2 regions of the Limosilactobacillus galli genome follow, and region 1 is predicted to be linked to the other one. Evidence: predicted binding sites of a transcription regulator. Region 1 holds the regulator's gene; the other holds the start of a gene.

Region 1 (13,527 bases):
GCAGCGGCCGCGCTCCGTAAGCTGGATCATAACCGACCTTGGCAATCTCGTCAATTGCCGCTGGCGTAAGCTTCAGGTTGATCCCCTGCTCGGCAATCCGGGAAGTCAAGGACTTGGCCATCAGCTTAACAATCTGGTGTAGTTCCTTCTTGTTAAGCGAGTGGAAGATGATGGTTTCATCAATCCGGTTGAGGAATTCTGGCCGGAAGTGCAACTTCAACTGCTGCCGGATAGCCGCGGCCATGGCATTGTAATCGTGGCTCATATCCTTGGCGCCAAAGCCGACTTCTTTTTCATCCTGAAGCTGAGTTGCCCCCAGATTGGAAGTCATGATAATGATCGTGTTCCGGAAGTCCACCTTACGGCCCTTGGCGTCGGTCAGATAGCCATCATCCAAGACCTGCAGCAAGAGGTTGAAGACGTCTGGGTGGGCCTTCTCGGCTTCATCCAAGAGTACAACGGAGTACGGGTGCTGACGAACCTTTTCGGTCAGCTGGCCCCCTTCGTCGTAACCCACGTAGCCTGGCGCGGCACCAATCAGTCGGCTGGTACTGTACTTCTCCATGTACTCGGACATATCGATCCGGATCATGTTGTCTTCCGAGCCAAACATGGCCTCGGCCAGCGCCTTGGCTAATTCAGTCTTTCCGACCCCGGTTGGCCCCAAGAACATGAAGGAACCGATTGGCCGGTTGGGATCCTTAAGGCCGCTGCGAGCCCGCCGGATAGCCTTAGCCACGGCACTAACAGCTTCGTCCTGGCCGATCACCCGCCGGTGAAGAACCCGTTCAAGGTTGACCAGCCGTTCACTCTCGCTCTTCTTCAGCTGCGTCAACGGAATACCTGTCCATTCAGCCACAACCTTAGCAACATCTTCACCGGTAACTTTCAGGCGGTAGCCGCCCTTTTCTGCTGAACGGTGTGCCAGCTCTTTCTTCTGCCGGTCGAGTTCCGCCTTCAACGTCAGTTCATCCCGGCGGAGCTGAGCAGCCCGATCAAAGTTCTGGTTCTCAATGGCCGTTTCCTTGGCAGTGCGCAGGTCATCCAGCTTGCTCTCAAGTGATGGCTGCCGGTCTTTCTTCTCTTCGGCGTCGATCCGGACCATGGCTGCCGACTCATCCATCAGGTCAATGGCCTTATCCGGCAGGAAACGATCAGAAATATAACGGGAAGAAAGCTTGACCGCTTGTTCCAGGGCATCATCCGTAATCTTAACGTGGTGGTGTTCCTCGTACTTTGGCCGCAAGCCCTTCAGAATGTGGAGAGCAACCTCTGGCGTCGGCTCATCCACCTGAACGGTAGCAAACCGCCGTTCCAGGGCCGCATCGGATTCGATATGCTTCTGGTACTCGTCCAGGGTAGTCGCCCCGATCGTCTGCAGTTCGCCTCGGGCCAGGGCCGGCTTCAGAATGTTGGAAGCATCGATGGCCCCCTCGGCCCCACCGGCACCGATCAGGGTGTGCAGTTCATCAATGAAGAGGATGACGTGCCCATCATTTTGGATCTCCTCAATAACCTTCTTCAACCGGTTTTCAAATTCACCACGGTACTTAGTGCCAGCAACCAGGGAGCCCATGTCGAGGACCATCAGCCGCTTGTTGGCCAGCTCTTCTGGAACGGTCCCCGCGACCATCTGCTGGGCCAGTCCCTCGACGATCGCTGTCTTACCAACCCCGGGTTCCCCGATCAGGACGGGGTTGTTCTTCGTCCGCCGACTCAGGATCTGGATAACCCGCTTGATCTCCTTGTCCCGGCCGACAACTGGATCGAGGCGCTTGGTCCGGGCAAGCTGCGTCATGTCACGGGCAAGCTTGTCCAGGGTTGGGGTTCCCGCCGCCTGGTTATTGTTACCGTCTTGGCTGGCACGGCGCTGGACCTGGCTCTCGGAAATACCGAGCCGCCGCAGTGTTACCTTCCGGACCTGCCGCGGCAGGACGTCCAGGCTGTACAGAATCCGCGACGAAAGGACTCCTTCGTCCGCGATCAGGGCCAGCAACAGGTGCTCGGTCCCAATCTTCAGGGCATGCATCTGTTGAGCCTCCCGTCCGGCCAATGCCAAAACCTGCTTAGCTTTCGGTGAGTACGGCAGGTAGTCGGCGGGGCCGAGATCATCCATGGTTCCGTAGCCGATCAGCCGCTCGATCTCTTCACGAATATCATCGCTGGTGATTGAGAACTGCTCAAAGATCTTATTGGCAATCCCGTCCTTGTCCATCGACAGGGCCAATAGGAGGTGCTCAGTCCCCACCGCTTGGTGCTTAAAGTATTTTGCCTGTTCATGAGCAATTGCTAAAACGTGCTTAGCGCTAGGTGTAAACATGTTATCCATCTGCAATCAACCTCTAACTTTCATACCGTAATCGATTAAGAAACGAAACTAAAATCCGTGCGCGGAGTTTATTCTCCATATTGGTATCATCAACTGCTAAAGTCTGCTTCGATAGTGCCACCAGCATCAAATCGCCCTCGCGTCGCGAAATCACTTTCTCGTTGTAGAGCGTTTCTATAATCGCGAACGCTTCCCGTTCACGAATTGAATCGCCAATTGCTTGGACCAGTGAGTTTAGCACATCTACGTCGGCAAGTAAATTAACTCGCTCAATGCGGATGTAGCCGCCACCGCCCCGCTTGCTCTGGACGAGGTAACCATTCTGAATGGTGAACCGGGTCTTGATCACATAATTGATTTGTGATGGAACAACGTTAAAATGATCAGCAATTTCAGAACGGCGGATCTCGATCTGGGTGTCATCACCAAAGATTTCTTTGAGATATGCTTCGATAATATCCGAAATACTTCGGTTCTCCATTTCATCGCCCTCCATCATCTGACTAATCTTGACCATTATTTTACCATATTTTCCCCGTTTCTGCCCGTCCAACGTCCTACGAAAAAAGGGCTATAGGAAAACTTAATCTCCTATAGCTCTTAATTTATTAACTTAAATTCAATTAGTCTTCAAGGCTGAAGTCAACAACGTTCCGACCAACAACCTTGTTATCCTTCAGTTCTTGGATCATGTCATTGATTTCAGAAAGCTTACGAGTGCGAACGATTGGGTGAACCTTGCCTTCAGCACCGAATTGGAAGCATTCTGCCAAGTCTTGACGAGTACCAACCAGTGAACCGGCAACGATGATCCCATCCAGAACCGTCTTGGCAATGTTCAGCTTCATGTCACCTTGTGGAAGGGCAACGGCAACTAAGCGGCCATCTGGACGCAGGGAGTTAACGGCTTGGTCAAAGGCAGCAGTCGTAACGGCAGTAACAACTGCGGCGTGAACACCGCCAACCTTCTTTTGGATTTGTTCGTCAACGTCACCATCATGACGGTTGATAACAATTTCAGCACCGTTTTCCTTAGCAGCTTGCAGCTTGTCAGGGTTACCATCAACGGCGATAACGTGAGCGCCGAAGACGTTGTGAGCAAATTGGATACCGAGGTTACCAAGACCACCGGCACCAACGATTGATACCCATTGACCAGGCTTGATGTCAGCAACCTTCAGTGCCTTGTACATCGTAACACCGGCACAGGTCAAAGAAGTTGCTTCAACTGGGTCCAGACCTTCTGGAACCTTAACAGCGTAGTCAGCTGGAACGATGCATTGTTGAGCCATCGCACCATCAGCGGTGTAACCAGCGTTCAGGACGTTACGGCAAAGAGTTTCCCGGCCAGTCAGGCAGTATTCACAGTGGCCACAGCCCTTGAAGAACCAAGCGATTGATACCCGGTCCCCAACCTTCAGAGAGGTAACGCCAGGGGCAACCTTGGATACACGGCCGACACCTTCGTGACCGATAATCCGGCCCGGCTTCTTGCCGAAGTCACCGGCAGCAACGTGCAGGTCGGTGTGGCAAAGACCACAGTATTCCATGTCAACTAAAGCTTCACCTGGCTTGAGATCACGAAGCTTAACATCCTTAACAGTAACGTATCCATCTACTGGATCATTAATAACAGCAGCTTTCATAAGGTAAATTCTCCCTTTCAAAGACATGTTCTACTTTTCACAATTGTTATAATAGCAGAACCATCCCTGTTTTTAAAGGCTATTCCATAAGTTTTTCATCGCATCAAGTGAACCAATTACCATTAAATTAGCAATGACAGCGCTACTGCTGGATTGACTGAGGGCAAACCAATCATAAAATTAAATTATATTGCTAACTAAAAGTAACAAGATTGTGAAGCAATCACAATTACTCCCGGTGTCTATCATACAGGAGGCGAACCGTTGCCCGATCATCCTTGGTGATCCCGGTCTTGACATTGCGGGGAATCATGACACTGTGCATGTACTCCGGCGCATGGGCCAGGCCAAGCGCATGCCCCAGTTCATGCTCGGCAATCTCCGTTCGGAAAGTCCGGTTGGTATAGTCCAGCTGTCCGGCATCCAGGGTTGAGCGGGCTCGAATTAGCGCGTGGGTGTCCGGGTTATATTCTGTACTGGTCGACCCCAGCTGGGACGATACATAGCCCACGGTTGTTGTTGGGGCGGTACTAGTCAGCGACCCGTCCTGAGCAATAATATCGGCACGATCCTCGTCGCGGCACCAGCTGATATGAACCGCCCCCGTATTATTCCAAGCCCTCACTGCCCCCCTAAAGGCCGTCTGTAACGCCTTATCCCGGGTTTGCATATAGATCCGCAGGTTCCGGGTCGGCCAGCGGTAGCCTTCAATGGGGGTCGGCGTCCTGGACGGCAGGCTAAGGGTCCTGGCGCCGGCACGTGTCGCCTGGGCGGTGTTGCTCCCTGTCATCTGGCCATCTTCTGTGCTGAAGATCGATGATTGATTAATAGAAGAAATGGGATCAGCGTTAACGGGCAGACCGATTCCGACAACGGCTGCTAAAACGCTTAGCAGCAATAAAAGACGTTTCACAATTCTCACCTCTCCTAACTACTAATAATGATGGGGGATTTTTAGCTGGGAAGCAACAATTAAGGCTTCGCAAAATTATTGTAATATTTCGGTAACTTAAATTTAATTATCCATTGCCGGACTTTATTGATATCATGTAACCAACATTTTTTACAAATCATAACAAAGAGAGAGCTTATCTATGTCAAAACGACTGAACGATAAAGTAGCACTGATCACCGGAGCAGCGAGCGGCCAGGGAGCAGCTGAACCGGCCCTCTTTGTTAAGGAAGGGGCCAAGGTGATTGCCACCGATATCAACGCCAAGCTCCTCAACAAGCACGTTGATACCCTGAAAGAGCAATACGGTGACGCAATTCTGCCATTAAAGCTGGACGTTACGAAAGAAGACGAGTGGATTGACGCCGTGGCCCAGGGGATTAATAAGTTCAAGAAGATCGATATTCTGGTAAACAACGCCGGAATCGGAATCACTGACAAGACTTCCGGTTTGACCGACTCCACGGTTGACGACTGGCACCTCTTCATGGATACCAACGCCATGTCGCACTTCTTAGGGATGAAGTACGTCGTTCCTGAGATGAAGAAAATCGGCGGTGGCTCAATTATCCACATCCCATCCCTTGCCAGTGTCCAAGGGACTGCCGGGGCCCCACCTTGCACGGCCTCTAAGGGGGCTTCCCGGGCATTTACGAAGGGAGCGGCACGTGACCTTGGCAAGTTGTCAACTCCGTCCTGCCCGGCTGGATCGTTACCCCGCTGATGCAGGCCTTTACCCTCAACAAGCAACTTCTAGACTCGCTGATCGCCGGGATTCCGCTTGGCCACCTTGGTGATCCCGAGGACGTGGCCTACCCGGTCCTCTTCCTGGCCAGTGACGAAGCTAAATACGTTAACGGCGCTGAGTTAATCGTCGACGGCGGGCAATCCGTCCGGGGATAACACACAACGTCCATAAACTTGAAATACCGTTCAGAATCTCTGGGGAAATTCTGAACGGTATTTTGTATTTATCTGAATTATCGGCACTGACTTTTGTCTTATGCCTCTGGTTCGTATACCAGATGGTCATTGACAAAGGACTTGAAGCCCTGTTCAGCCAGCTCACGGCCATAGCCAGAATGCTTAACCCCGCCAAATGGCAATTCTGGAAGGGAGGCCCAGCCTGAATTAATCCAGGTCATCCCAGTTTCAATCTGTGCTGCTACCTGCCGGGCCTGCTTAATGTCCGTCCCGAAGACCGTACTTCCTAAGCCATAGCTGGAATCATTGGCAAGAGCAATCGCCTCGGCAACATCATGATACTTATAGACCGCCATTACCGGCCCAAACATCTCCTGGTCAAAAACGGGGTTATCCCGGTCAATCTCGGTTAGGATCGTCGGCATAAAGAACTGGCCTTCAAGGTCATCCACCGGCTGGTCGCCATAAACGACCTTGGCCCCGTGCTCAACCGCCAAGTCCACCTGCTTTTGCAGTTTTTCCTTGGCCTTTTTAGAATTCAGCGGGGCAAGCGTCGTGTGCGAATCCATTGGGTCCCCCATCTTAACACTGCTGAAAATTCTCTTGGCCCGGTCCAAGAATTCATCGTAGAGATTATCCGGGACCACAAAACGTTTGGAAGACGTGCATACCTGGCCGGCATTATACAGCCGGGCAGCGGGAATAACTGCGGTCAGTTTATCGATATCTGCATCAGGAAGGACGATAAAGGCATCATTGCCGCCCAACTCCATCGTACTCTTCTTGAGGCTCTTAGCAGCTTCCGTTGCCACGGCCTGGCCGCCGCGCTCGGAACCAGTGAGGCAGACCCCCTGAACACGCTTGTCAGCAATAATGGTCCCCACCTGGTCATAATCTATAAAGAGGTTCGTTAAGCTGCCATCCGGCGCCCCTGCCTCCTTTACGAGGTCCGCGAACGCCTGGGCCGATGTCGGGCAGTTCGAGGCATCCTTTAATATCATCGGGTTTCCGGCCAAAAAATTAGGAATGAAGACCCGGGCAATCTGGTAGAAAGGAAAGTTCCACGGCTCAACCGCCATCAGAACCCCGGTAGCCTGATGAAGGACGTAGGCATTGCCGGATTCAGTATAGAGCGGCGTAGGGGCCAAAAATTGATCTGCCCGTTGAACATAGTAGTCGCAGAATGACGCGCAAAGTTCGACCTCGCCTTCCGCTTCGCCAATCAGCTTCCCCATATCGTGCGTGATGAGCGTTCCCAGCTCGTGTTTCCTGTTGCGGAGTAATTCCCCCAAGCGCGTGATGACCTGTTTCCGCTCTGCCAGCTCACCGCCGCCGCGCCATCGCAGGTAAAGCCGGTGCGCAGCCGTCAGGGCCTTTTCAACCTCGGCAGCGGTGGCCTGTGGATACTCATGTTCTACTTCGTTCGTATAAGGATTAATCGTCTTATAAGCCATTTTAAAATCACCTTTCTCATTTCCACATTTGCAGCTTACAGTTCACATTGTAAGCGTTTACTTTGAGTTCCACAAGGTATTGCTCTTGTAGCTCATAAATGCACATATATCAATGCAGGCGCAGCATATGATTATTGTGAAAATTACTTTTGATGCTCAAATCGTTCACAAGGTATGAAGGTGATTTCAGGCAATTGTCGCCCAACAAAAAACACCTGTAACAACAACCCATTGGGTCATTGTTACAGGTGAGAATAGTCGGAAATACAAGATTCGAACTTGCGACCTCTGCGTCCCGAACGCAGCGCTCTACCAAGCTGAGCTAATTTCCGAAAAAAATAAGCGCCACACCCATCTCAACGAGATAACTGTCACGCTTTAATAATGCACCCAGAAGGAGTCGAACCTTCAACCTTCTGATTCGTAGTCAGACACTCTATCCAATTGCGCTATGGGTGCATAAGAGCGGAAGACGGGATTCGAACCCGCGACCCCCACCATGGCAAGGTGATGTTCTACCACTGAACTACTTCCGCATATTAAGTTTTTGACACATTCCGTATCAACAATTATAAATGTTACACGATCGAGTGGAATTTGTCAACAGCTTTTTTCAATTTAATTTCAAAAGCTGAATGCGGATGAAGGGACTTGAACCCTTACATCAAAAGATACAAGATCCTAAATCTTGCGCGTCTGCCAATTCCGCCACATCCGCATATGGAGGATACAGGGCTCGAACCTGTGACCCTCTGCTTGTAAGGCAGATGCTCTCCCAACTGAGCTAATCCTCCGAGAAATTAATTAAACTGAAACAAATCAGCTTAATTAATATATCATCATTTTACCAACCTGTCAAACCCTATTTAAGATTTAATTCTGCCAGCTTCTGATCAATCATCTTAAGAACTTGCTGTGCCGCCTGCGGATCCTCGACAAAGTCATACTTATCCCCATCGATCAGCATCTTTGGGCTCTCATCATAGCGCTTGTACCAGTCGACATAGCGCTCGTTCAGGTTCTTGTAGTAGTCGTACAGGGATGGATCATTGGCGATCTGTTCATATGACCGGCCGCGCTTCTTGATCCGCTTCAGCATGGTGTCAAAAGAGATCTGAATGGTGATCAAAAGGTTCGGGGCCTTCTGGTGAACCTGGTCCGGCAGTTCCTCCATCATGTTGTTCAATAATGATGAGTAAATATCTGATTCGGTCTCAGTAGCCCGCCCCATGTCAGCGTTCAGCTTAAACAAGAGGGCATCCTCAAAGATCGACCGGTCCAAAACGTTCAGATCGTTGCTGTAGGATTCCTTGATCTCATCCAGCCGCTTGTTTAAGAAGTAAATCTGCAAGAGGAAGCCGTACTTCTTCGGGTCCTTGTAGAAGAGCGGCAGAATCTTGTTTCCCTCGACTGATTCATAAAATGCCTGGCTGTGCAGATGGTCAGCTAAGAGTTGCGTCAAGCTGGTCTTCCCAGCGCCAATTGTTCCGGCTAAAGCAATCATTAATCATTTTCCCTTTCATAATTAGAGTCTTAAAAAACACACGATTACAATTTTAACACTAAAAAAGAAAATGGCCACCCGAAAGTGACCATATTTTGTGGTTAACAATTATTTATCCTCATCATCTGGTGCCACGTACTTTTCACCCTTAGTGCTCCGCGACAGGTCTACCTGATCCAATGGAATAATGTGGGTCCGGTAACGAACCTTGTAGTAGATGAACAATACCAGGAAGATTGGCACACTCATGTAGGAAATAAGGATGTTTTGCCAATCCCACTTGATGAAGGCGTCCACGTTTTGCCCACAGATAACGATGAAGCAGAGAACAAAGGCAAAGATCGGGCCAAACGGGAAGAATGACGACCGGTACTTCAAGTCGTTAAGGTCCCGGCCCTGGGCAAGGTAGGCCCGTCGGAACCGCCAGTGCGAGGAGGCAATCCCCAGCCAAGCGATAAACCCGCACAACCCAGAAGCATTGATCAGGTAGTTATAAGCCTGTGGGCCGATAAACTGGGTCAAGTAAATTAAGGCTGAAACCAGCATTGTCCCCAGCAGGGCGTAGATCGGAATCCCCTGCTTGTTAATGTAGCCGAAGAAGCGCCATGCGTAACCTTCACGAGCTTGGGAGAAGAGCATCCGGGTGGAAGCGTAGAGGCCTGAGTTGGCAGAAGAAACCACCGCCGTCAGGATAACCGCGTTCATGACACTGGCCGCAATCGCCAGCCCCGCCCGCTTAAAGACAATGGTGAACGGACTCATCGTGATGTTGGAAACATTTTGGTTTAACAGGTTCTTGTCGGTGTACGGCAGGATACATGCAATTACGAAGATCGTGCAGATGTAGAAGATCAGGATCCGCCAGAAGGTCGAGTGGATGGCCTTGGAGACAGAAACTTCTGGAGTGGCCGCTTCACCAGCCGTGATCCCAACCAATTCAGTTCCCTGGAAGGAGAAACCGGCGATCAGGAAGACACTGATGATGGCAGGAACCCCGCCAACAAATGGGGCCTTCTTGTAGTGGAAGTTGCTTACTCCCACGGCGTGTCCGCCCATGATTCCAAGGATAATCGCTACCCCGACAATCAGGAAGACCACCACGGTAACGATCTTGACCAGGGCTAACCAGTACTCCGTTTCACCATAGGAACGAACGGAGAGGTAGTTAATCAAAAAGATCAATGCCAACACGGTGACACTGAAGATCCATTGCGGAACCGATGGCAGCCAGTAATTCATAATAATCCCGGCCGTCGTCGCCTCCACTGGAATCGTAACGGCCCAATTCAGCCAGTAGTTCCACCCCATGGCAAAGCCAAGGGCGGGGTCGATAAACTTAGTAGCATAGGCGGAGAAGGACCCGGTCAGCGGCATGTAGGTTGCCATTTCCCCGAGACTGGTCATTAAGAAGTAGACCATCATCCCCATCACGATATAAGCGACTAGCGCCCCACCAGGTCCGGCCGTCGAGATCGCTTCACCACTGGTGATGAAGAGCCCGGTCCCGATCGTCCCCCCGAGGGCAATCATTGAGAGGTGACGTGTCCGCAGCGACCGATGAATGTGGCCGGTGGAGTGGTCACTTTGACTTGTTTCTGCCATATAACTCATTCCTCCAAATAGTAAATAAAAAAGTCTTCCAACGGGACACCCCATCAGAAGACCTGGTAATAACCACGGTAGTTCTTTTTTGGAAGCGCCCCGCATTTTAGCGACAGTCCATAACTTCTTCAGTCATGACCCAACAGATCGTCGGAATAAGCCGGAATCTGTTTCGGCATCCCTTCCTTTCACCCGCCGTGCGGTGCTCATTCACCTGTTGCGGACTACTGATAAGAGATGCAACCTCTTCATTGTTTTCTAATTATACTCTAATATTTGATCAGTGCAAGGCCTTTTTGAAAAAACCACTTGCCCTGCTCCCCATCGTCAGTCTCCTTAGCGAAATCGTTCTTGATCAGGACCCGCTGCGACCCGATGTTGTCATCATCCACCGTTGCCCGCAAGCAGTTTCCTGGTTGCAGGCGATCACAGAGCAGGCCCACTGCTGCCGTCATGATGCCCTTTCCCCAGTCGGTCCGGCAGAGTAGGTAGCCCAGTTCCCAGCAGGTCGCCGTGACTTGTTCAAGGGTCATGATCCCCACGATCTGCTTGTCACAACGAATCGTCAGCAGGTGCGTACTTTGCATCAGCATGGCCACCGCGGTTGGATCAGGTACGACCATCAGGTGGGCCCGCCGCTGCACAAGCGGATCAGCCAGAATCGCGGCAATTGCCGGACTATCACTAGGAACAGCCATATTAATCTGAACTTCTGGCATTATTTCCCCTCCTTAAAACAAAAACGAGACTGGTGAGAAAAAATTATTCTCTGCCAGTCTCAATATTACTATATTTCAGAAGTCGATAAAAACGAGATTGCTCGTAAGCGTGGTGCCCAGGCCACATAGAGCCACTCTGCCACTTGAAGCCAGGCGTAGGCCAGCAGCATGGCACTGATGGTGTCGAATGGCCAGTGAGCATACAGGTAAACCCGGGAAACCGCCAGGAAGAAGACCACAAAGACGATCAGCAGCTGGCAGATGGTCCGGGTGGCGTGCTTGCGAATCAGCGGAACCACGATCAGCAAGAGGATGGCCGCTACCAAGAAGATCCCCAGGGTGTGACCGCTCGGGAAGCTGTAGCCGTCATCGGCTGCAAGGTGTTGTGCCGGCCGGGCCCGCTTGACAATGTGCTTGAAGATCTCGCCAAGCACATCACCGCCGATAATTGTCCCCAGAGCCCACAGTGCCGGAATCTGGTAGTGTTTGAGCCACAGAACAACGGCAATAATAAGTACCCAGAGCAGGTCCATCTTGGGGCTCGCCAAGAATGACAGCAGCGTCATCAAGGCGTGGAACCAGCCCACATTTTCAATCCGCTGTCCGGTAAACAGCGACTGCAGGACGGCATCGATCATGGTGACGACCGCTGAATTAAACTTAATAAGCAGCATTAGAATGATAAAAGCACCACCACTAATGGCAAAGCGCCACCACCGGTGCTGATCGCGTTCAATAAACATATTTAATCTCCTATTTTAGTATTTAACATTAACTGAGTATACCACACTGCCCCAGTATCAACGGTTCTTTTTCACAATTTTCCAGTGATGGTAGTGGATAATTCGATTTAACAATTCGCCCAGTCCAAAGCCCAGGGTAATCGCACCGACAATAACCACCACCTGGTAAAAGTAGACCGTAACCAGGTGGTAGTTCCCAATGGCAAAGTTGCGCACCATCTTGTAGGCCTGCCCACCGGGGACAAAGGGTACTAGGGCGGGAACCTCAAAGACGATTGCTGGCATCTTCTTATGCTGCGCAGCCCACCGACTGCAGATGGCAATCAGGATGGCCGCCGTCAGGTTGCCGAAGGCCAGGCCAACCATATCCTGATAATACATCATCCAGTAGATCACCCAAACGCCCCCGCCGATGATCCCGGCCACATTGTAGGCACGAACCGGAATATGGAGCAGGATCCCGAAGCAGACCGTTGAGATATAGGAGAGGAAAAACTGGAGAAGAAGGTTTAACCAATAATGCATTTTCCTACTACCTCCTAAGCAAAGTGCAGGGCGATCACAATCGCGCTGCCGATCGAGACCGCTGTCAGGACCGCCTCAATTCCCCGGGTCGGGCCGCTGATCAGGTTCCCCGACACCAGGTCACGGGCGGCGTTGGTCAGCGGGATCCCAGGAACCAGTGGCATCACGGCCCCAATGATAATATCGTTGACACTGTGGGCCCAGCCGGCCTTGACCATCAAGACGGCCAAAAAACCAATCACCAGGGACGAGCAGAACTCCCCGAGGTACTGAATCTTGAACTTGCGGATCATGTATGAGAAGACGGCATAGCTGATTCCGCCATCGATGAAGCCCACCCAGGAGTCCCGGTAGTCACCCGTAAAAACGATCATGAGGGCCATGCTCAAGACAGCAGCGGCCAAGGCTTCCACTAGGTTCTGGTACCGGTACGGGCCCTGGCGATCGACCCACTTCAATTGGGCATATGCTTCGGGCAGGGTGATCAGCCCCTGGGACATTTCCCGGGAAATTTCATTCACGGCCGTTACCTTGCTCAGGTCGTTCTTCCGCCGCCGAATATTCATCACCATGGCATTAGGCAGGCTGTTGGCCCCGAGGACGATTCCGGTTACCGTGGTGAAGGCCTGAAAGTCCTGGAGACCGGCCGCACGGGCCATCCGATGCAGGGTATCATTGACCCGTTCCATGTTGGATCCATTTTCAATGAGGAGCCGGCCAGCCAGGGAACACGTCCGGAGTGCCAGGCGCCGACGTTTTTTCGTTAGCATATGCCCACTTCCTTCAAAATGACTCTAATTAAAAAGTACCACTAACAATTTAACTTGTCAGCAGTACCCTTTAGATATTTATGATAAGGAAGTAATTCCGCACCACTATTTGATAAAGATATTATGTGCGGCCTTGTAGGAAACACTGATCTGGTGGTCGTCGCCAGCCTTGGTGATCACAATCGGCCCTTCAAATGGTTCGTGCCGGATAACCTTGACCTTGTCCTGTGGCCGTAGGTTGAGCTCTTCGAGGTAGGTCAACAGTTCATGATTATCCAGGAAACGCTCCAATTCAACCTCTTCACCATCGTCAGCGTCCGCCAGCAAGCGGTGGCTGACATCCGGAAAGTGGCCATTGG
Region 2 (17,802 bases), on a different contig from region 1:
GGGGTTACACTAAGGGCCGGTTCAGCTTCAACGTCAAGGGCGGCCGCTGTGAGGCCTGCCACGGGGACGGGATCATCAAGATCGAGATGAATTTCCTACCCGACGTCTACGTTCCGTGTGAGGTCTGCCATGGGACCCGGTATAACTCTGAGACTCTCGAAGTTGAGTACAAGGGGAAGAACATCGCCGAAGTCCTGAACATGACGGTTTCCGAGGCCCTCGACTTCTTCAGCGCCATCCCGAAGATTCGGCGGAAGCTGCAGACGATCGAGGATGTCGGCTTAGGCTACGTGCACCTGGGGCAGCCCGCCACCACCTTGTCTGGTGGGGAGGCCCAGCGGATGAAGCTGGCCGCTGAATTGCACCGGCAGTCCCATGGGAAGAGCTTCTACATCCTGGATGAACCGACAACGGGACTCCACATGGATGACATCAAGCGTCTCCTGGGCGTCCTGCAACGACTGGTGGATGCCGGCAACACCGTTCTGGTGATCGAACACGAACTCGACGTGGTGAAGTCAGCGGACTGGCTGATTGACCTCGGACCAGAAGGCGGCGAGGGCGGTGGCCAGGTCGTGGCTACCGGAACGCCGGAAGAGGTTGCCCAGGTCAAGGGCAGCTATACTGGAAAGTACCTCAAACAGATGCTTGACCGGGACCGGGAGCTGATGGCTGCTCATGCCGCCAAGAAGAGTCGCCGGAAACGCAAATAAGTAAAGTAAAAAGGGAGCTTCATGCTGGTGAAGCTCCCTTTTGGTGTATCCTGGAAGTTAAGGAGGCGATGGTGATGATTCTGATTAGTGCGTGTCTAGCGGGGTTCAACGTCCGCTATGATGGCGGCAATGCCCGGAACAACCTGGCAGTAAAACTGGTGGCGCTGGGGCAGGCGATTACAGTCTGTCCGGAGATTATGGGCGGCTTTGCAACCCCGCGCGTTCCAGCCGAGATCCAGGGCGGCACCGGCCGGGATGTGCTAACAGGACGGGCTAAGGTGATGAATCGTGAAGGGCGCGATGTGACCAGGCAATACCTGCAGGGCGCCCAGATGGTCCTGAAGATTGCCCGGGATCATGGGGTGACGGCGGCCTTTCTGAAGCAGAAGAGCCCGGCCTGTGGCACCAAGCTGATCTATGATGGCAAGTTTGCCGGCAATAAGGTTCCGGGAGCGGGGGTGACCGCCACCCTGCTCCCGGATCACGGGATCAAGTGCTTTGGGGATGAGGATTTGACACTGGCCAACGTCCGACCGTACGTGGATGCGGTCACCTGGGAAAACCTTCACCACGATAACCTGCGGCCCTGACGAGTAATTATAAGACACGCCCGGCTTGATGTGTTACAATACTTGGGTAGTCCTGATAGAAGAGAGGAAAAGTAAATGGCTGATAAGATGCAGGTAGTGATCATTACGGGGATGAGTGGCGCCGGTAAGACGGTGGCCATCCACAGCTTTGAGGATCTTGGCTACTTCGTAATTGATAATATGCTGCCGAGCCTCGCTGAAAAATTTGTGGATGTGATCAAGAATTCTGGTGAGTTCGATAAGATCGCCATGGTGATGGATCTGCGTTCACGCGGTTTCCACAGCAAGGTCCTGCCGAGTTTGGAAAAGCTGCGCCAGCGTGATGACTTGCAGGTGCGCTTACTGTTTTTGGACGCTGACAACGTTACCCTGGTTTCCCGCTACAAGGAAACCCGCCGTGCGCACCCACTGGCACCCCAGGGCCGGCTCCTGGATGGGGTCGAATTGGAACGGAAGCTGCTGACCGAACTGAAGAGCCGGGCCGATGAGATTATCGACACGACCAACCTGACGCCGCGGAACTTGAAGTTGCGGATCAACAAGCTCTTTGGCCACGGCGAAGGCAGCAACTTCTACGTTGAGGTGATGTCCTTTGGCTTCAAGTATGGTCTGCCATTGGATGCGGACATCGTCATGGACGTCCGCTTCCTGCCGAACCCGTTCTACGTTTCGGAGTTAAAGCATCAAACAGGAAATGATCGGGCGGTCCAGGAATATGTTATGAAGAGTGATGAGGCCAAGGAATTCTACCAGCACTTGTCGTCGCTGATTAAGGGGGCCCTGCCCGGCTATATTCACGAGGGCAAGAGCAGTCTGACGGTTGCCATCGGTTGTACTGGTGGCCAGCACCGGTCCGTGACGATTGCCAACCGGCTGGCTGCCGACCTCAAGGACAGCGGCTACCAGGTCAACCTCTACCACCGCGATGTTGACAAGGCACAATAGAAAGGAAGACAACTTATGTTTCGTAAACCAAAGATTGTGGTGATCGGCGGTGGAACCGGTCTTCCCGTGGTCCTGCGCGGCCTGCGTGACAAGGACGTTGACATCACCGCCGTGGTAACGGTCGCTGATGATGGGGGTTCCTCTGGGATCCTGCGCAACTACATCAACGTGGTACCGCCTGGCGATATCCGGAACGGTCTGGTAGCCTTATCAGAACTGCCGCAACTGGAGTTGGACGTTTTCCAGTACCGGTTCAACAGCCGGGACCAGTTCTTTGCCGGCCACGCCATTGGGAACCTGATCATCTCGGCCCTTTCCGAGATGAAAGGCGGAATCTTCACCGCGGTTCAGGAATTGTCCGATATGATGAAAATCCGCGGGCACATTTATCCGGTTGCCAACGAGCCGCTAACCCTGAATGCTGAATTTACCGATGGGACAACCCTGAGCGGCGAATCTGAGATTACTGCGGCCCACAAGCAGATCAAGCGGGTTTGGGTCACGCCGTCCAACGATGGGGATAGTCACCAGGCCAAGCCCGTTCCCGAGGTCATTCAGGCCATCAAAGAAGCCGACCAGATTGTCCTGGGACCGGGAAGCCTGTTTACCAGTATCCTGCCGAACCTGATGATTGACGAGGTTGGCCGTGCCGTCTGTGAGAGCAAGGCGGAGGTCGTCTATATCTGCAACATCATGACGCAGAAGGGGGAGACCGACCACTTCACCGATGCCGACCACGTTCGGGTCCTCAACCAGCACCTCGGCAGGAACTTTATTGATACGGTTCTGGTCAACATCCGGCCGGTACCGAAGAACTACATTGATTTTCAGGAATGGAACGAAATTTCCCAGCCAGTTGGCCACGACTTCCAAGGCTTGCGTGACCAGGGGTGCCGGGTGATCAGTTCTAATTTCCTGCGCCTCAAGGATAATGGGGCCTTTCACGACCGCGATTTGGTGGTGGACGAGTTGATCAACCGCCTGCACCAGGTCCATGACTAGGAGGTAATTTTGTGTCGTACGCGAGTGAAGTAAAGAAGGAATTGACGGCAATCAAGGTTCACCAGAAGAACGCCCAGGCTGAACTGATGGCGCTGATCCGGATGAACGGCAGCATCGCCCTGGTTAACCACCAGCTGATCTTGAATATCCAGACGGAGAACCCGGCGATTGCCCGGCGGATTTATTCGCTATTAAAGGAGTTTTACCACGTGGAGAGCGAAATCGTGGTACGGCGCAAGATGAAGCTCAAGAAGAACAACCAGTACATTGTCCGGTTGCGCTATGCGGCCCAGCACGTCCTCGATGACCTGGGAATCTTGCAGAACCTGCAGATCAAGGAACGGGTGCCGATGGAGCTGCTCGATGATGAGTGGATGGTGCGTTCATACCTGCGGGGGGCTTTCCTGGCCGGGGGGTCGGTCAATAACCCCGAGACATCGCGCTACCACCTGGAGATCTATTCCCTGTACGAGGAACACAACGAGATGATCGCCCAGATGATGAACAAGTTTGGCCTCAATGCCCAGACAACGGCCCGGCGCAGCGGCTTTATCGTCTACTTAAAGGAAGCCGAGAAGATTGCTGACTTCATGTCTTTGATCGGGGCCACCAACTCGATGCTCCAGTTTGAGAACGTCCGAATTGTCCGGGACATGCGGAACTCGGTCAACCGGCTGGTCAACTGCGAGAACGCCAATATGAACAAGATTGCCAATGCCTCGACCCGGCAGATTGAAAACATCCGGCTGATTGATGAACGGGTCGGCATTCAGACACTGCCGGACAAGCTGCGCGAGATTGCCGAGACCCGGCTGGCCCACCAGGAGGTTAGTTTGAAAGAACTCGGTGAGCTGGTACCGGGCGGCCCGATCTCCAAGTCAGGGGTCAACCACCGGCTGCGGAAGCTCAATGCCTACGCGGACGAGCTGCGAATGTCCAAGGCAGAATAACCAAAAAGTACACCTGCAAAGTTGTGGGTGTACTTTTTGCGTCTAAAATTGAAAAAGCACCGGGCGACGAGTCGTCCAGTGCTGATCAGCCGAATAATTACTTCAGCTTAGAATTGTTTTCCATGACCCCGTCGAGCAGACCGTAGTCCACCGCTTCTTGAGCCGTAAAGTAGTGGTCACGCTCCGTATCTTCTTGGATCTTTTCGATCGGTTGACCGGAGTTCTTAGCGAGGATGCCGTTCAGCATCTTCCGGGTCTTCAGGATTTCAGTGGCAGCAATTTCAATTTCAGTTTGCTGACCCTGGGCTCCACCAGATGGTTGGTGAATCAGAACTTGTGAGTGTGGCAGACCAAAACGCTTGCCCTTGGCACCAGAGGATACCAGGACACTGGCCATGGAAGCAGCCATACCGATAACAATCGTCTGAACATCAGCCTTGATGAAGTTCATCGTGTCGTAGATCGCCATTCCTGACGTAACGACACCACCAGGTGAGTTGATGTATAAGTAAATGTCTTTTGTTGAATCTTGCGCATCCAAGAACAGCAGTTGCGCAACGATTGAGTTTGCCATGTCGTCTTCGATTGGACCAGACAGCATAATGATCCGGTCCTTCAGAAGCCGTGAGTAGATATCATAAGCACGTTCACCACGAGATGATTGCTCAATGACAGTTGGAACTAAGTTCATGTTGTGGCCTCCTTATTGATTAGCACTCATTAGTATTTATTGCTAATGGATATTAATACTATAACCGATTGGTCAAAAAAGGTCAAATGTTTTGTCCTAAATAATAAAAACGGGCCTGGCAAATGCCTAGGTCCGTTCTTTGTCGAGGGAGTTTTGAGTGTTACTTTTCATTAGCGTTCTCGGAAACCATGTCTAATTCAGTAGCGGCACTTTGCTGGTCGAGTTCCTCCCAGTCAGCAGCGGTCTTGAATACGTTTAATTTACTAGTATCTTCCATGATATTACCTCCATAGATGTTAGTTAATTTTATTATTTTACTTTCGTTAATTAAGCAGCTCCTCACCACACATTGAATACTACATCATATTGGTATAGTTTGCAATACCCCTAATAGCAATATATTTGAAAAGGTTTTCTTAAATTGGTATAGCTCAAAGAGGGGAGAATAACGGGTTGCGGGGTTGGTAACGTTTAGCAATTTGGGGTAAAAGATAAAAATATTTTGCTGATTTTATTAGCCATGCAGAAATAAATGGTTGAAATACCGTCAAGGGTTGCTTTTTAAAACGCGGCCCGGTATAATTGGAACGTTAATTAATTTACGTTTGATATAAAAGGAGGCATATTCACATGCGTAAAGCACACCCATACGGCGTACAAGGCCGTCGCCCAGTTGCTCCTAAGTACAAGCGAGCATTAAAAGAAAAGAAGATCGAAGCTATTCGTAAGTGGGCTAAGGAAAAGCCAGCCGACGAAAAGTAATGATTCAAAAAAACAGTCCAGCATCTGCCGGGCTGTTTTTTATTATCAATATTTATTGATGAACGAAAAAAGGCAACCGTCAAAACGGCTGCCTTTTGTAATGCGCCCCCCGGGAGTCGAACCCGGATCTCGAGAACCGGAATCTCACGTGCGATCCATTACACTAAGGGCGCATGTTGCTGTGTTGTATCAATCAACGTTTATTATAATATCCTATTCTCGATTGGATTGCAACCATTATTTGAAACTTTTAATCAAGATAACGTTTTCACAAGAAAAAAGCGAATTTCTAGGGCGATTGAATAGACAATTAACAATAAGATGGGTATTATAAGTAGCGTAAGGTTTGTATATTGCTTAGACCTTACTGCATTAGTTTTACATTTTAGAATGAGTATAAATTACTTGTCCTAAAATCGGAATGTGATAAACTAAGCATGTACGCTAATTATGTTTTCCTAAAGGAGGAAATTGCAGTATGACTGTAAAGATTGGTATTAATGGTTTCGGCCGTATTGGTCGTTTGGCATTCCGTCGTATTCACGAACTCAACACTGATGACATCGAAGTTGTTGCTATCAACGACTTGACTTCACCAGAAATGTTGGCTTACTTACTGAAGTACGACTCAACCCAAGGTCGTTTTGATGGCGAAGTTTCATCAACTGACAAGGGTATCGTTGTTGACGGTAAGGAATACCCTGTATACGCAGAACGTGACGCACGTAACATTCCTTGGGTAAAGAACGACGGTGTTGACTTTGTCCTTGAATGTACTGGTTTCTACACTTCTGCAGAAAAGTCCCAAGCTCACTTGGACGCCGGCGCAAAGCGTGTTCTGATTTCTGCACCTGCTGGTAACATTCCTACTGTTGTCCCAGGCGTTAACTTGGACACTTTGAAGGCTGACGACAAGATCGTTTCCGCTGGTTCATGCACGACCAGCTGCCTTGCCCCAATGGCATACTGGCTCAACAAGAACTTCGGTATCAAGGTTGGTACTATGACGACTGTTCACGCCTACACTGGTAGCCAAGCTGTCCTTGACCAACCACGTGGTAAGAAGTTCCGTAACAACCGTGCTGCCGCTGTTAACACTATTCCTCACTCAAGTGGTGCTGCTAAGGCTATCGGTCTGGTTATCCCAGAACTGAACGGTAAGCTTTCTGGTCACGCACAACGTGTTGCTGTACCTACTGGTTCATTGACTGAACTTGTTACTATCCTTAACAAGAAGGTTTCAATTGATGAAGTTAACGAAGCTATGAAGAAGGCTTCTGAAAACAACCCAGCTTACGGTTACACTGAAGACCCAATCGTTTCAAGTGATATCATCGGTTCTACTTTTGGTTCAGTATTTGACCCATCACAAACCGAAATCATGGAAGGCGAAGACGGTACTCAATTAGTTAAGACCGTTGCTTGGTACGACAACGAAAACGGCTTCACTTGCAACATGATTCGGACTCTGCTTCACTTTGCAGAACTTTAATCTGATTGCTTAAATAAGCTTTTTTGTAAAAGGTGGGAGGAGGAGACTCCAACCGCCTTTTTCTTAACAGAGAAGGAGGAAACACATAGTTATGGCTAAATTAACTGTTGAAGACCTGCCATTAGAAGGCAAGAAGGTCTTAATGCGGGTTGACTTCAATGTCCCAATTAAGGATGGTGTTGTTGGCGATGACAACCGGATCGTTGCCGCACTGCCAACCATCAAGTACGTTATCGAACACGGTGGCCGGGCAATCCTGTTCTCCCACCTTGGCCGGATTAAGAAGGAAGAAGACAAGCCAGGTCTGTCCCTTCGTCCAGTTGCTGAACGGCTTTCCAACTTGCTGAACAAGCCAGTTACCTTTGTTCCAGTAACGGAAGGCAAGCAGCTTGAAGATGCCATCAACAACATGAACAACGGTGATGTTCTGCTTGTTCAAAACACCCGTTACGAAGATGTTAAGGATGGCGAATACGTCAAGCGTGAATCTGGTAACGACCCTGAATTAGGCAAGTACTGGGCTTCACTTGGTGACGTCTTTGTTAACGATGCTTTCGGTACTGCTCACCGTAAGCACGCTTCCAACGTCGGGATTGCCACTAACATGCCAGGCAAGGCTGCTGCCGGTTACCTGATGCAAAAGGAAATTAAGTTCTTGGGTGACGCCGTTGACAACCCAGAACGTCCATTTGTTGCCATCTTAGGTGGTGCCAAGGTTTCTGACAAGATCGGTGTTATCGACCACCTGCTCGACAAGGCTGACAAGATCATCATCGGTGGTGGGATGGCTTACACCTTCTACGCTGCCAAGGGTATCAAGACTGGTGACTCCTTAGTTGAAAAGGACAAAATTGATGTTGCCAAGCAAATCCTTGACAAGGCCGGCGACAAGATCGTTTTGCCTATCGATAACGTAGTTGCTGACAAGTTCGACAACGATGCTAACACCAAGGTTGTTGAAGGCGACATTGACGATGGCTGGATGGCTCTTGACATCGGTCCAAAGTCAATCAAGGAATTCGAAAACGTTCTGAAGGACGCTAAGACGGTTGTTTGGAACGGCCCAATGGGTGTCTTCGAAAAGCCTAACTTCGCCAAGGGAACCCTTGAAGTTGGTAAGTTCCTTGGTACCTTAGCTGACGCAACCACGATTGTCGGTGGTGGTGACTCAACTGCCGCTGTTAAGCAATTAGGTGTTGCTGGCAAGCTTACCCACATCTCCACTGGTGGTGGGGCTTCCCTGACCTACCTTGAAGGTAAGGTATTACCAGGAATTGCTGCAATTTCTGAAAAGTAATCAAATCTTTACGAGCGGAACCGATATTTTGTACGGTTCCGCTTTTTTGAAGGAGTGATGATGTGATGCGGGTACCGATGATTGCGGGCAACTGGAAGATGAACAAGACGGTCGCTGAGGCGGTGGCCTTCGTTAAGCAGGTTAAGGATCAGCTACCGCCAGCCAGTCAGCAGGAGACGGCATTAGCGGCTCCCACCCTGGCACTGGTACCAATGGTATCTGCAGCGGCTGGTTCGCCTTTGAAGGTAATGGCCGAAAACTGTTACTACAAGGATAGCGGTGCCTTTACCGGGGAGACGAGTCCTAGGGCCCTTTATGCTGCCGGAATTCACCATGTTATTCTTGGCCACTCCGAACGGCGCAACTACTTTCATGAAACCGATGAGCTGATCAATAAAAAGGTCAAGGCCGCCCTGGCCAATGATCTCTGCCCGATCGTCTGCTGTGATGACACGATGGGCCGGCGGATTGCTTATGACCAGAAGATCCACTGGGTGGTCAACCGGATCCTGGCCGACGTCAAAGACCTGAGCGAAGACGAGGTGGAAAAGGTTACAATTGCCTATGAACCGAACTGGGCGATTGGCACCGGTCAGAGTGCCGATCCAGACCAGGCCGAAGAGGGCTGCTACCTGATTCGGCAGACCATCTCGGACATGTATGGCTCCAAGGTGGCCAACAACATTCGGATCCTATACGGGGGCAGTGTGACAACCAAGAATGTCGGGGCACTGATGGCCCAGCCGGATATTGATGGCGCGCTGGTTGGCGTCGCCAGCCTGGACCCGAAAACCTTTTTACAAATCGTCAATCATTAACGGCGAAAAGCTTGTTTTTAGTTGTGCAAAATAATACAATATTACTTGTGGAATGTATCCAAATATAAGACAGAGGAGAGATTCATCAAATGTCACTTATTACAGATATTTATGCACGTGAAGTTCTTGATTCACGTGGTAACCCAACCGTTGAAGCTGAAGTTTACACTGAAGCTGGCGGTGTTGGCCGTGGGATTGTCCCATCAGGTGCTTCAACTGGTGAACACGAAGCCGTTGAATTGCGTGACGGTGACAAGAACCGTTTCGGCGGCAAGGGCGTACTGAAGGCCGTTGCTAACGTTAACGATGTTATTGCTAAGGAAATTGTTGGGATGGAAGTTACCGACCAAATTGCCATTGATAAGGCAATGATTAAGCTGGACGGTACTCCTAACAAGGGCAAGCTTGGTGCCAATGCTATCTTGGCCGTTTCATTGGCTGCTGCTCGGGCTGCTGCTGATGAACTGCAAGTTCCTCTTTACAACTACCTTGGCGGTTTCAACGCTCACGTACTGCCAACACCAATGATGAACGTTATCAACGGTGGTGCTCACTCTGATAACAAGGTTGACTTCCAAGAATTCATGATCATGCCAGTTGGTGCACCAACTGTTCGTGAAGCTATTCGTTGGGGTTCAGAAACTTTCCACGCCCTGAAGAAGGAATTGGAAGCTGCTGGTAAGGTAACCTCTGTTGGTGACGAAGGTGGATTTGCTCCTGACTTTGCTAACAACGCTGAACCATTTGAATACCTGATCAAGGCTATCAAGGACGCCGGCTACAAGCCAGGTAAGGACATTGCCATTGCCTTTGACGTTGCCGCTTCCGAACTTTGGGACGACGACGCTAAGAAGTACAAGCTTCGTTGGTCAACTGGTGAAGAATACACCACTGACGAATGGATCAAGTACCTGTCCGGCATCATTGAAAAGTACCCAATCGTTTCTGTCGAAGACCCAATTGACGAAAACAACTGGGATGACTGGGTAACCCTTACCAAGGAACTTGGCAAGAAGGTTCAACTTGTTGGTGACGACTTCTTCGTAACTAACACCGACTACCTGAAGAAGGGTATCAAGATGGGTGCCGCTAACTCCATCCTGATCAAGCTTAACCAAATCGGTACTTTGACTGAAACGGTTGAAGCTATCGAAATGGCTAAGGAAGCTGGTTACACTGCCATCGTTTCACACCGTTCTGGTGAAACTGAAGACACGACGATTGCTGACTTGGTTGTTGCTACTAACGCCGGCCAAATCAAGACTGGTTCTATGAGCCGGACTGATCGTCTTGCTAAGTACAACCAACTTATGCGGATCGAAGACCAACTTGGCGACGTTGCTCAATACAAGGGTATTCACTCATTCTACAACCTGAGTGAACAAGCTCGTCAAGACATCGAAAACCGTTAATTTAACTGAATAAGTTAACGTCAAAAAGGGCCAGCTCTCTTAAATGAGGGCTGGCCCTTTTGTGGTCATTGAAATGGGTTATAATGCTAGTAGGTAAATTATGTGGTGCAAGTTTAGAGGGGGAACTAATATGCCAAAAGACATTCAGGGAATTGCGGCCAGCGATGGGGTGGGAATTGCCCCAGCCTACCTGCTGACGACACCCGACTTATCGTTTAAGAAGCGGCGGGTGGCAGATCCGGAGCAGGAATACCGGCGGGTCAAAGCGGCCTTCACTGCTTCGATTGCCGACCTGCAGCGGATTAAGGAGAATGCGCGAAAACGATTGAGTGATAAGGAACTGGATGTCTTTGATGCCCATATCGCCATTCTTTCCGACCCTGAAATGCTCGGCCAGATCAAGGGTGAAATCGATGCCCTCCAGGTGAACGCGGAGGAGGCCGTCAGCAAGGTTACCGGGAACTTCGCCAACATGCTGGCTGCCATGAAGGACAACCAGTACATGCAGGAGCGGGCAACGGATGTCCGGGATATCGCTAAGCGCACCCTCAGCCACCTGTTGGGGAAGAAGCTGCCGACCCTGGCAGCGATTACCCATCCAGTCATCATTGTGGCCGATGAATTGACCCCGTCAGACACCTCCCAGATGGATCCTAAACTGATCAAGGGGATTGTAACCAACTGCGGCGGGCGGACCAGCCATGCGGCTATCATGGCGCGGACCCTCCGTATTCCAGCAGTAGTTGGGACTAACGATGCGACGGCCTATGTTAAAAATAACCAGCGGATGGTGGTTGACGGTCTAAGCGGTACCGTGGTGGTTGATCCGACCGACGCCCAGATCAATGCTTACCGGCAGAAGGCGGCGGGCTTTGATGAACGGACCGCTGAATGGGCCCGCTTGGTTGATGCACCGTCGATCTCCAAGGATGGCCAGCGTTTTCGGATCACTGCCAACATCGGGACTCCTGATGATGTTGACGATGTGATCCACCAAGGAGCGGAGGGTATCGGGCTCTTTCGTTCCGAATTTCTCTACATGAATAGCGACCACCTGCCAACGGAGGAGGAGCAGTTCGAGGCCTATCGCCGGGTAATCATCAATATGCAGGGCAAGCGGGTTGTAGTGCGGACCCTGGATATCGGTGGGGACAAGCCCTTGCCATTCCTGCCCTTGCCCCGGGAAATGAACCCTTTCCTCGGCTACCGGGCAATCCGGTTATGCCTGGACCATCCTGAGATCTTTAAGCCCCAGCTGCGGGCCCTGATCCGGGCTTCTCAATATGGGCCGCTATCGATCATGTTTCCGATGATTGCGACGGTCCAGGAGTTGCGGCGGGCTAAGCAGATCTTCAACGAATGCAAGGCGGAGCTGCAGGCTACTCAACCGGGCCTCGGTGATGACATCCGGCTCGGCATCATGGTGGAGATTCCGCTGGTGGCGGTTAATGCCGCCAACCTGGCGAAGGAGGTTGACTTCTTCAGCATTGGGACCAATGACCTGATCCAGTACAGTTTTGCCGCTGACCGGGGAAGCGACGCGGTTTCGTACCTCTACCAACCCCTTAACCCAGCCTTCCTGACCCTGCTCAAGCACGTGATTGATGCGGCCCATGAGCATAAGATTACGGTTGCTATGTGCGGGGAGATGGCGGGTGACAAGTGGGCCCTGCCGCTCTTGATGGGGCTGGGGCTCGATGCCTACTCGATGTCTTCTTCGACCGTGCTGCGGACCCGGAGCATGATGAGCACGCTGGATACCCGGGAATGCCGGCGGGTAGTAAACGACGCCATTAACAACTGTTCAACTGACCGGGACGTCAAGATGCTGGTGAAGAACAGCCTTAATATTAAATGAATAAAAGGGAGTAACGGTGATGGTTACTCCCTTTTATTACAAAATAATGAGAAAACCATAGAAATTTATACAAATCTATAATATACTTTCCTAGAGTTTAATTAGGAAAGGGACTTGATAGAAAATGAAAGATAGTGCGCCAAAGCTTCGCCGGTCAATGACGGCGGGGCAGATGGAGATGATTTCGCTTGGTGGGGCCATTGGGGTCGGCCTGTTCATGGGGGCGACCTCAACGATTAAGTGGACCGGACCATCCGTCATGTTGGCGTATGCCTTTGTCGGTTTGATCCTCTACATTGTGATGCGGGCCTTGGGAGAGATGATCTACATCAATCCGGGGACTGGGTCGTTTGCGGACTACGCCACCGAGTATGTCCATCCCCTCGCTGGTTACCTGGCCAAGTGGGCCAACGTCTTCGAATACATCGTGGTCGGGATGTCCGAGGTAGTTGCGGCAACCGAGTACCTTAAGTACTGGTGGCCGCACATGCATACCTGGATTGCCGGGATCGTGATCATTATCTTCCTGGTCCTGGCCAACCTGGCGAGTGCTAAGGCTTACGGTTCGCTGGAATTTTGGTTTGCGATGATCAAGGTCGTCACGATCATCTTCATGATCTTGCTCGGTTTCATGGTGATCTTCTTCGGCTTTGGCAATGGCGGTCACCCAACCGGCTTCAGCAATCTCTGGGCTCACGGCGGCTTCTTCACCGGGGGCGTCAGTGGCTTCTTCTTCTCCATGTCGATCATTGTCGGTTCGTATGAAGGGATCGAACTGCTGGGGATTTCGGCCGGTGAGGTGGCTAATCCGCAAGAGGCGATCGTGAAGTCCGTCAAGTCGGTCCTCTTCAGAATCCTGATCTTCTACGTCGGGGCGATTTTCGTCATCGTGACGATCTACCCGTGGAACAAGCTTTCCAGTGTCGGTTCACCGTTCGTTTCCACCTTTGCCAAGGTCGGAATTACGGCGGCAGCCTCGATCATCAACTTCGTGGTGCTGACGGCGGCCCTGTCTGGGGCTAACTCCGGAATCTACAGCTCCAGCCGGATGCTCTTCAAGCTGGCCCACGAAGGGGATGCCCCAAAGATTTTTGGTCGGCTCTCCAAGCGGATTGTTCCAGATGCCGCCATCCTGGGGATCTCTGGGGGAATCCTGATCGGGTTCATTATCGACATGGTTGCGTCGATCTACAGCAAGTCCACGGCAGACATGTTCGTGGTGGTCTTCAGTTCATCCGTTCTGCCGGGGATGATCCCGTGGTTCGTAATCCTGCTGGCTGAACTGCGCTTCCGCCACAATAATCCGGACGTGATGGTCAACCACCCGTTCAAGCTGCCGTTGTACCCATTCTCAAACTACTTTGCCTTCATCATGTTGATTGTGATTGTGGTCTTCATGTTCATCAACCCGGACACCCGGATCTCAGTTATTGTCGGGGCCGCTGTCCTAATTATAGCGACCCTGGTATACCTGTTCCGGCACCGGGCAGCAGCAAGCAATATACATAAAATTTGAAAATCGCCGATCCAGCTATGATTTAGCAGGGTCGGCGATTTTAGTGTAGAATGGGATGGTGATTCCAAAAACGAGGAGAGTTTTATGAAAGATATTCAGTGTGATAGTCAAACCAAGCAACTCGTGCGGGCCATTTTGATCGGTCTCTTGACGGGGGTCGTGGTGTGCCTCTTTCGCCTGGCCATTCAGCACGCCCTGATTCTGGTCGGCAAGAGCTTTCAATATTTTCATACGCACCCCCTCTGGCTGATTCCATGGGCTGTCGGGTCAGTGATCCTGGCGCTCCTGCTCGGCTGGATGGCGCAACGCAACCCCAACATCAAGGGCTCTGGGATTCCCCAGGTCGAGGGGCAGCTCACCAGCCAGTTCGACGAGGAATGGTGGCCGGTCCTCTGGCGGAAGTTCGTCGGCGGGATCCTGGCGATCGGGTCGGGGCTCTACCTCGGACGGGAAGGACCGTCGATCCAACTGGGGGCCACGGTTGGCCAGGGAGTTGCCGAAGGGCTACACGCCAACCAGCTTGACCGCCAAGTCGGCATTGCCAGCGGGGCCGCAGCGGGGCTGGCAGCGGCCTTTAACGCCCCGATTGCCAGCACGATCTTTATTTTGGAGGAGGTCTACCACAACTTCTCGCCGGTGATCTGGCTGGCGACCTTCGTCAGTTCGCTCTGTTCTAACATAGTCTCAATGGTCTTCTTCGGCTTGCGGCCGGTCCTGGACGTCCCCTATGAGCAGATGCTGCCTACAAAATACTACTGGCACCTGATCGTGCTGGGGCTCTTACTGGGACTATTGGGGCGGTTGTATCAGATTGTGATCCTGCACCTCAACAGTTGGAGTGCCAAGCTGAAGTGGCTGCCGCCGGTTGCCTACCCGGTGGTGCCCTTCCTGTTAGTGATTCCAATTGCCTGGTTCTGGCCGCAGACCCTGGGCGGGGGAAACCAGTTGATCGGGACCCTGCGCCTGATGCCGGTGTCCGTCGGTCTCTTCTTGGGGCTATTCGTGCTCCGCTTTGTCTTCTCAATGATCAGTTACGGTTCGCAGCTGCCTGGGGGGATCTTCCTACCGATCCTAACGCTGGGAGCGGTGCTGGGGGCCTTCTACTGTGCCCTGATGAATCAGCTGGGCTTATTGCCGGCGGCGTACCTGCCGAACTTCATCATCTACGCGATGGCCGGTTACTTTGCCTGCATCAGCAAGGCGCCGTTCACGGCCATCCTGCTGATCACCGAGATGGTGGGCTCCCTGGCGCACCTGATGCCGCTGGCTACGGTGGCAGTGGTAGCCTACCTGGTCGTCAACGCCCTGCATGGCGAGCCGGTCTACACGGCGATGTTCAATGCCTTCATCGGCAAGCACCCCCAGAAGCCGGACCAGAACGTCACGATGCCGGTGACCGTCTACGCAGGTTCGCGGCTGGATGGTTGCCAGGTGAAGGATTACCCGTGGCCAACGGATACCATTGTGACCCTGATCTACCGGGGAGAGGATAAGATCATCCCCAATGGTAAGACGGTCATTCAGGCTGGCGATACCCTGCTGATTCGGGCTAACTTTACTAAAACCAACCATTGCTACCGGCGGATAATGAGTGCGGCTCACTATGCGAACGTATAGCATTCAAGCGGGGCTTATGGTATGATAATAAAGATATAGTGGGTAAAGTATTAGGAGGAAAATTCCTTGTATAACACATTAATGACTTTGTTTTTAATCGATTGCGTGGTTTTAATCGCATGTGTAATGATGCAACCAGCAAAGAACGATAACGACGCAATGTCAGCACTGACCGGTGGTGCGGGAGACCTCTTCTCCCGGCGCAAGGCCCGTGGTTTTGAAGCGGTCATGCAAATTGTCACAACAATCTGCGGGGCACTCTTCTTTATCCTGGCATTAGCACTGGTTTACGTATCATCACATTAGACATTGGTAGTGTGCCCCCTGTAGCGATTCAGGGGGCTTTCTTTTTATTGGAAAAGGATGGTAGTGATGAAAACATATACGGGTGAGCCATTTTACTTCAACGGCGGCCGGCCGGCAGTAATTTTGCTGCACGCTTATTCGGGCAACAGCAATGATGTGCGGATGCTGGGTCGCACCCTCCAGAAGCAGGGCTATACTGTCTACGCGCCGGTATTTACGGGGCACGGAGGTGATCCCTGCCGGATCCTTAGAGATGGCGACCCCGATGCCTGGTGGGAAGATACGCAGTTGGCGATTCGGCGTTTGCGGGATAGCGGCCACGACCAGCTGGCCATCTTTGGCCTCTCGCTGGGCGGTCTCTTTGCTACCCGGGCCCTGGAGAATGATGCTCAGCTGAGCGGCGGGGGCGTTTTTGCCTCCCCAATCACCACCTGGGGACAATCGAACGTGCCAGAGTACTTTCCCCGGCTGGCAATGAATTACTACCAGAAAGAACAGACGCCGCAGACAACGGTGGCCGAAAAGATGGCTTGGATCAGGGACCACCTGCCGGCCCAACTAGCAGCAATTCAGGCCATGACTAAGCAGCTTGACGCGGACCTGGGTCAGCTTCACCAGCCCTTCTTTATTGCCCAGGGCGGCCGTGACGAAATGATTGATCCGCAATCTGGTGCCCAGCTGGCTGATCGGCTGCGGGCTCAGGGGACGCCGGTGGATTACCACTTCTATCCAGACGCTACCCACCTGTTGACGGTCAATCCGGCCCACCGCCAGTTATTCGCGGACGTCTTAGACTATTTACAAAAATTATTCGAGGTATCAGATGACAACAAGAACAAACGATAAACAGCATTTAGAAGATCAGATTCTTAAATACTTAACCGATAATGCGGGGGTGAGCTACTCTGCTGAACGGATCGCCTATCATCTGGGGATGGACAACGGCGACCAGTTTACCCCGGTTGTCCAGGCCCTGGCCAAGCTGGAGCGGGACAAGAAGGTCCAGGTAACCGACAAGGGCGAGTTCGAGGCCGTGATCAAGCAGCAACCGCTGACCGGGATCTTCCATGGCAATGACAAGGGCTTCGGTTTCGTCGACTACGATCCAGACCTGCCGGACATGTACATTAACTCGGACCACACTCTGCACGCCTTAAACGGTGACCAGGTAACGGTCAAGGTCCTGCGCCCCGGGAAGCCGGGAACCGATCAGGGGCCCGAGGGACAGGTGACGTACATCGTCGAGCACAACTATGAGCGGGTAGTCGGCGAGTTCAAGCAGGAAACCGTCGGTAACTACATCGGTGAGATCCTGTTGAAGGACAAGAAGCTGAACACCTACCGCTTCTTCGTTACGGACCAGGGCTTGAAGCCGATGGATGGCCAGGTGGTCACGGCCACTGTGGCCACTTACCCGGATGATGATTCCCCGAAGGTCATGACTGGGGCGGTAACGGAGGTTATCGGGGACAAGGATGAACCGGGCATTGACATCATGTCGGTCATCTACGCCCACGATGTTCCGCACGAATTCCCCAAGGAGGCCCTGGAACAGGCGGATAAGATTCCGCTACACGTTCTGCCGGAGGAAAAGAAGGGCCGGGAAGACATCACCGACCAGCCGCTGGTCACGATTGACGCCATCGAGTCCAAGGACTTGGACGATGCCGTCGTCGCTTGGAAGATGGACAACGGCCACTACCACCTCGGGGTTCACATCGCCGACGTCAGCCACTACGTCAAGCCGGGGACGCCGCTGGACAAGGAAGCCTTTAAGCGGGGAACTTCGGTTTACCTGACTGACCGAGTAGTTCCAATGCTGCCCAAGCGCCT

The links. The regulator CtsR, encoded in region 1, represses protease genes until heat stress. The targets are predictions, from matches to a motif close to TTGGTCAAAAAAGGTCAAANA.
Region 2: clpP (ATP-dependent Clp endopeptidase proteolytic subunit ClpP) is a predicted target of CtsR. The motif match lies at 4,960-4,980, and genes of this name have one in related genera.

The regions. Positions count from the first base shown of each region.
Region 1 is NZ_CANCWK010000042.1:1,641-15,167, reverse strand. It holds gene QOS10_RS07760 (ATP-dependent Clp protease ATP-binding subunit) at 1-2,329, opposite strand, end outside; gene QOS10_RS07755 (CtsR family transcriptional regulator) at 2,343-2,810, opposite strand; gene adhP (alcohol dehydrogenase AdhP) at 2,953-3,975, opposite strand; gene QOS10_RS07745 (matrixin family metalloprotease) at 4,205-4,888, opposite strand; gene QOS10_RS07740 (SDR family NAD(P)-dependent oxidoreductase) at 5,070-5,651, shown strand; gene QOS10_RS07735 (SDR family oxidoreductase) at 5,651-5,830, shown strand; gene QOS10_RS07730 (NAD-dependent succinate-semialdehyde dehydrogenase) at 5,929-7,305, opposite strand; tRNA gene QOS10_RS07725 (tRNA-Pro) at 7,564-7,637, opposite strand; tRNA gene QOS10_RS07720 (tRNA-Arg) at 7,691-7,764, opposite strand; tRNA gene QOS10_RS07715 (tRNA-Gly) at 7,770-7,841, opposite strand; tRNA gene QOS10_RS07710 (tRNA-Leu) at 7,942-8,023, opposite strand; tRNA gene QOS10_RS07705 (tRNA-Val) at 8,027-8,099, opposite strand; gene QOS10_RS07700 (deoxynucleoside kinase) at 8,168-8,809, opposite strand; gene QOS10_RS07695 (amino acid permease) at 8,918-10,411, opposite strand; lysine riboswitch at 10,496-10,668, opposite strand; gene QOS10_RS07690 (GNAT family N-acetyltransferase) at 10,681-11,130, opposite strand; gene QOS10_RS07685 (phosphatase PAP2 family protein) at 11,199-11,873, opposite strand; gene QOS10_RS07680 (threonine/serine exporter family protein) at 11,931-12,398, opposite strand; gene QOS10_RS07675 (threonine/serine exporter family protein) at 12,413-13,168, opposite strand; gene QOS10_RS07670 (metal-dependent transcriptional regulator) at 13,274-13,527, opposite strand, start outside.
Region 2 is NZ_CANCWK010000006.1:6,530-24,331, forward strand. It holds gene uvrA (excinuclease ABC subunit UvrA) at 1-713, shown strand, start outside; gene QOS10_RS02385 (DUF523 domain-containing protein) at 788-1,303, shown strand; gene rapZ (RNase adapter RapZ) at 1,379-2,248, shown strand; gene QOS10_RS02395 (gluconeogenesis factor YvcK family protein) at 2,264-3,250, shown strand; gene whiA (DNA-binding protein WhiA) at 3,262-4,200, shown strand; gene clpP (ATP-dependent Clp endopeptidase proteolytic subunit ClpP) at 4,298-4,891, opposite strand; gene QOS10_RS02410 (hypothetical protein) at 5,522-5,653, shown strand; tRNA gene QOS10_RS02415 (tRNA-Arg) at 5,755-5,826, opposite strand; gene gap (type I glyceraldehyde-3-phosphate dehydrogenase) at 6,132-7,145, shown strand; gene QOS10_RS02425 (phosphoglycerate kinase) at 7,237-8,442, shown strand; gene tpiA (triose-phosphate isomerase) at 8,508-9,260, shown strand; gene eno (phosphopyruvate hydratase) at 9,350-10,672, shown strand; gene ptsP (phosphoenolpyruvate--protein phosphotransferase) at 10,803-12,530, shown strand; gene QOS10_RS02445 (amino acid permease) at 12,655-14,046, shown strand; gene QOS10_RS02450 (ClC family H(+)/Cl(-) exchange transporter) at 14,131-15,663, shown strand; gene secG (preprotein translocase subunit SecG) at 15,730-15,969, shown strand; gene QOS10_RS02460 (alpha/beta hydrolase) at 16,036-16,815, shown strand; gene rnr (ribonuclease R) at 16,793-17,802, shown strand, end outside.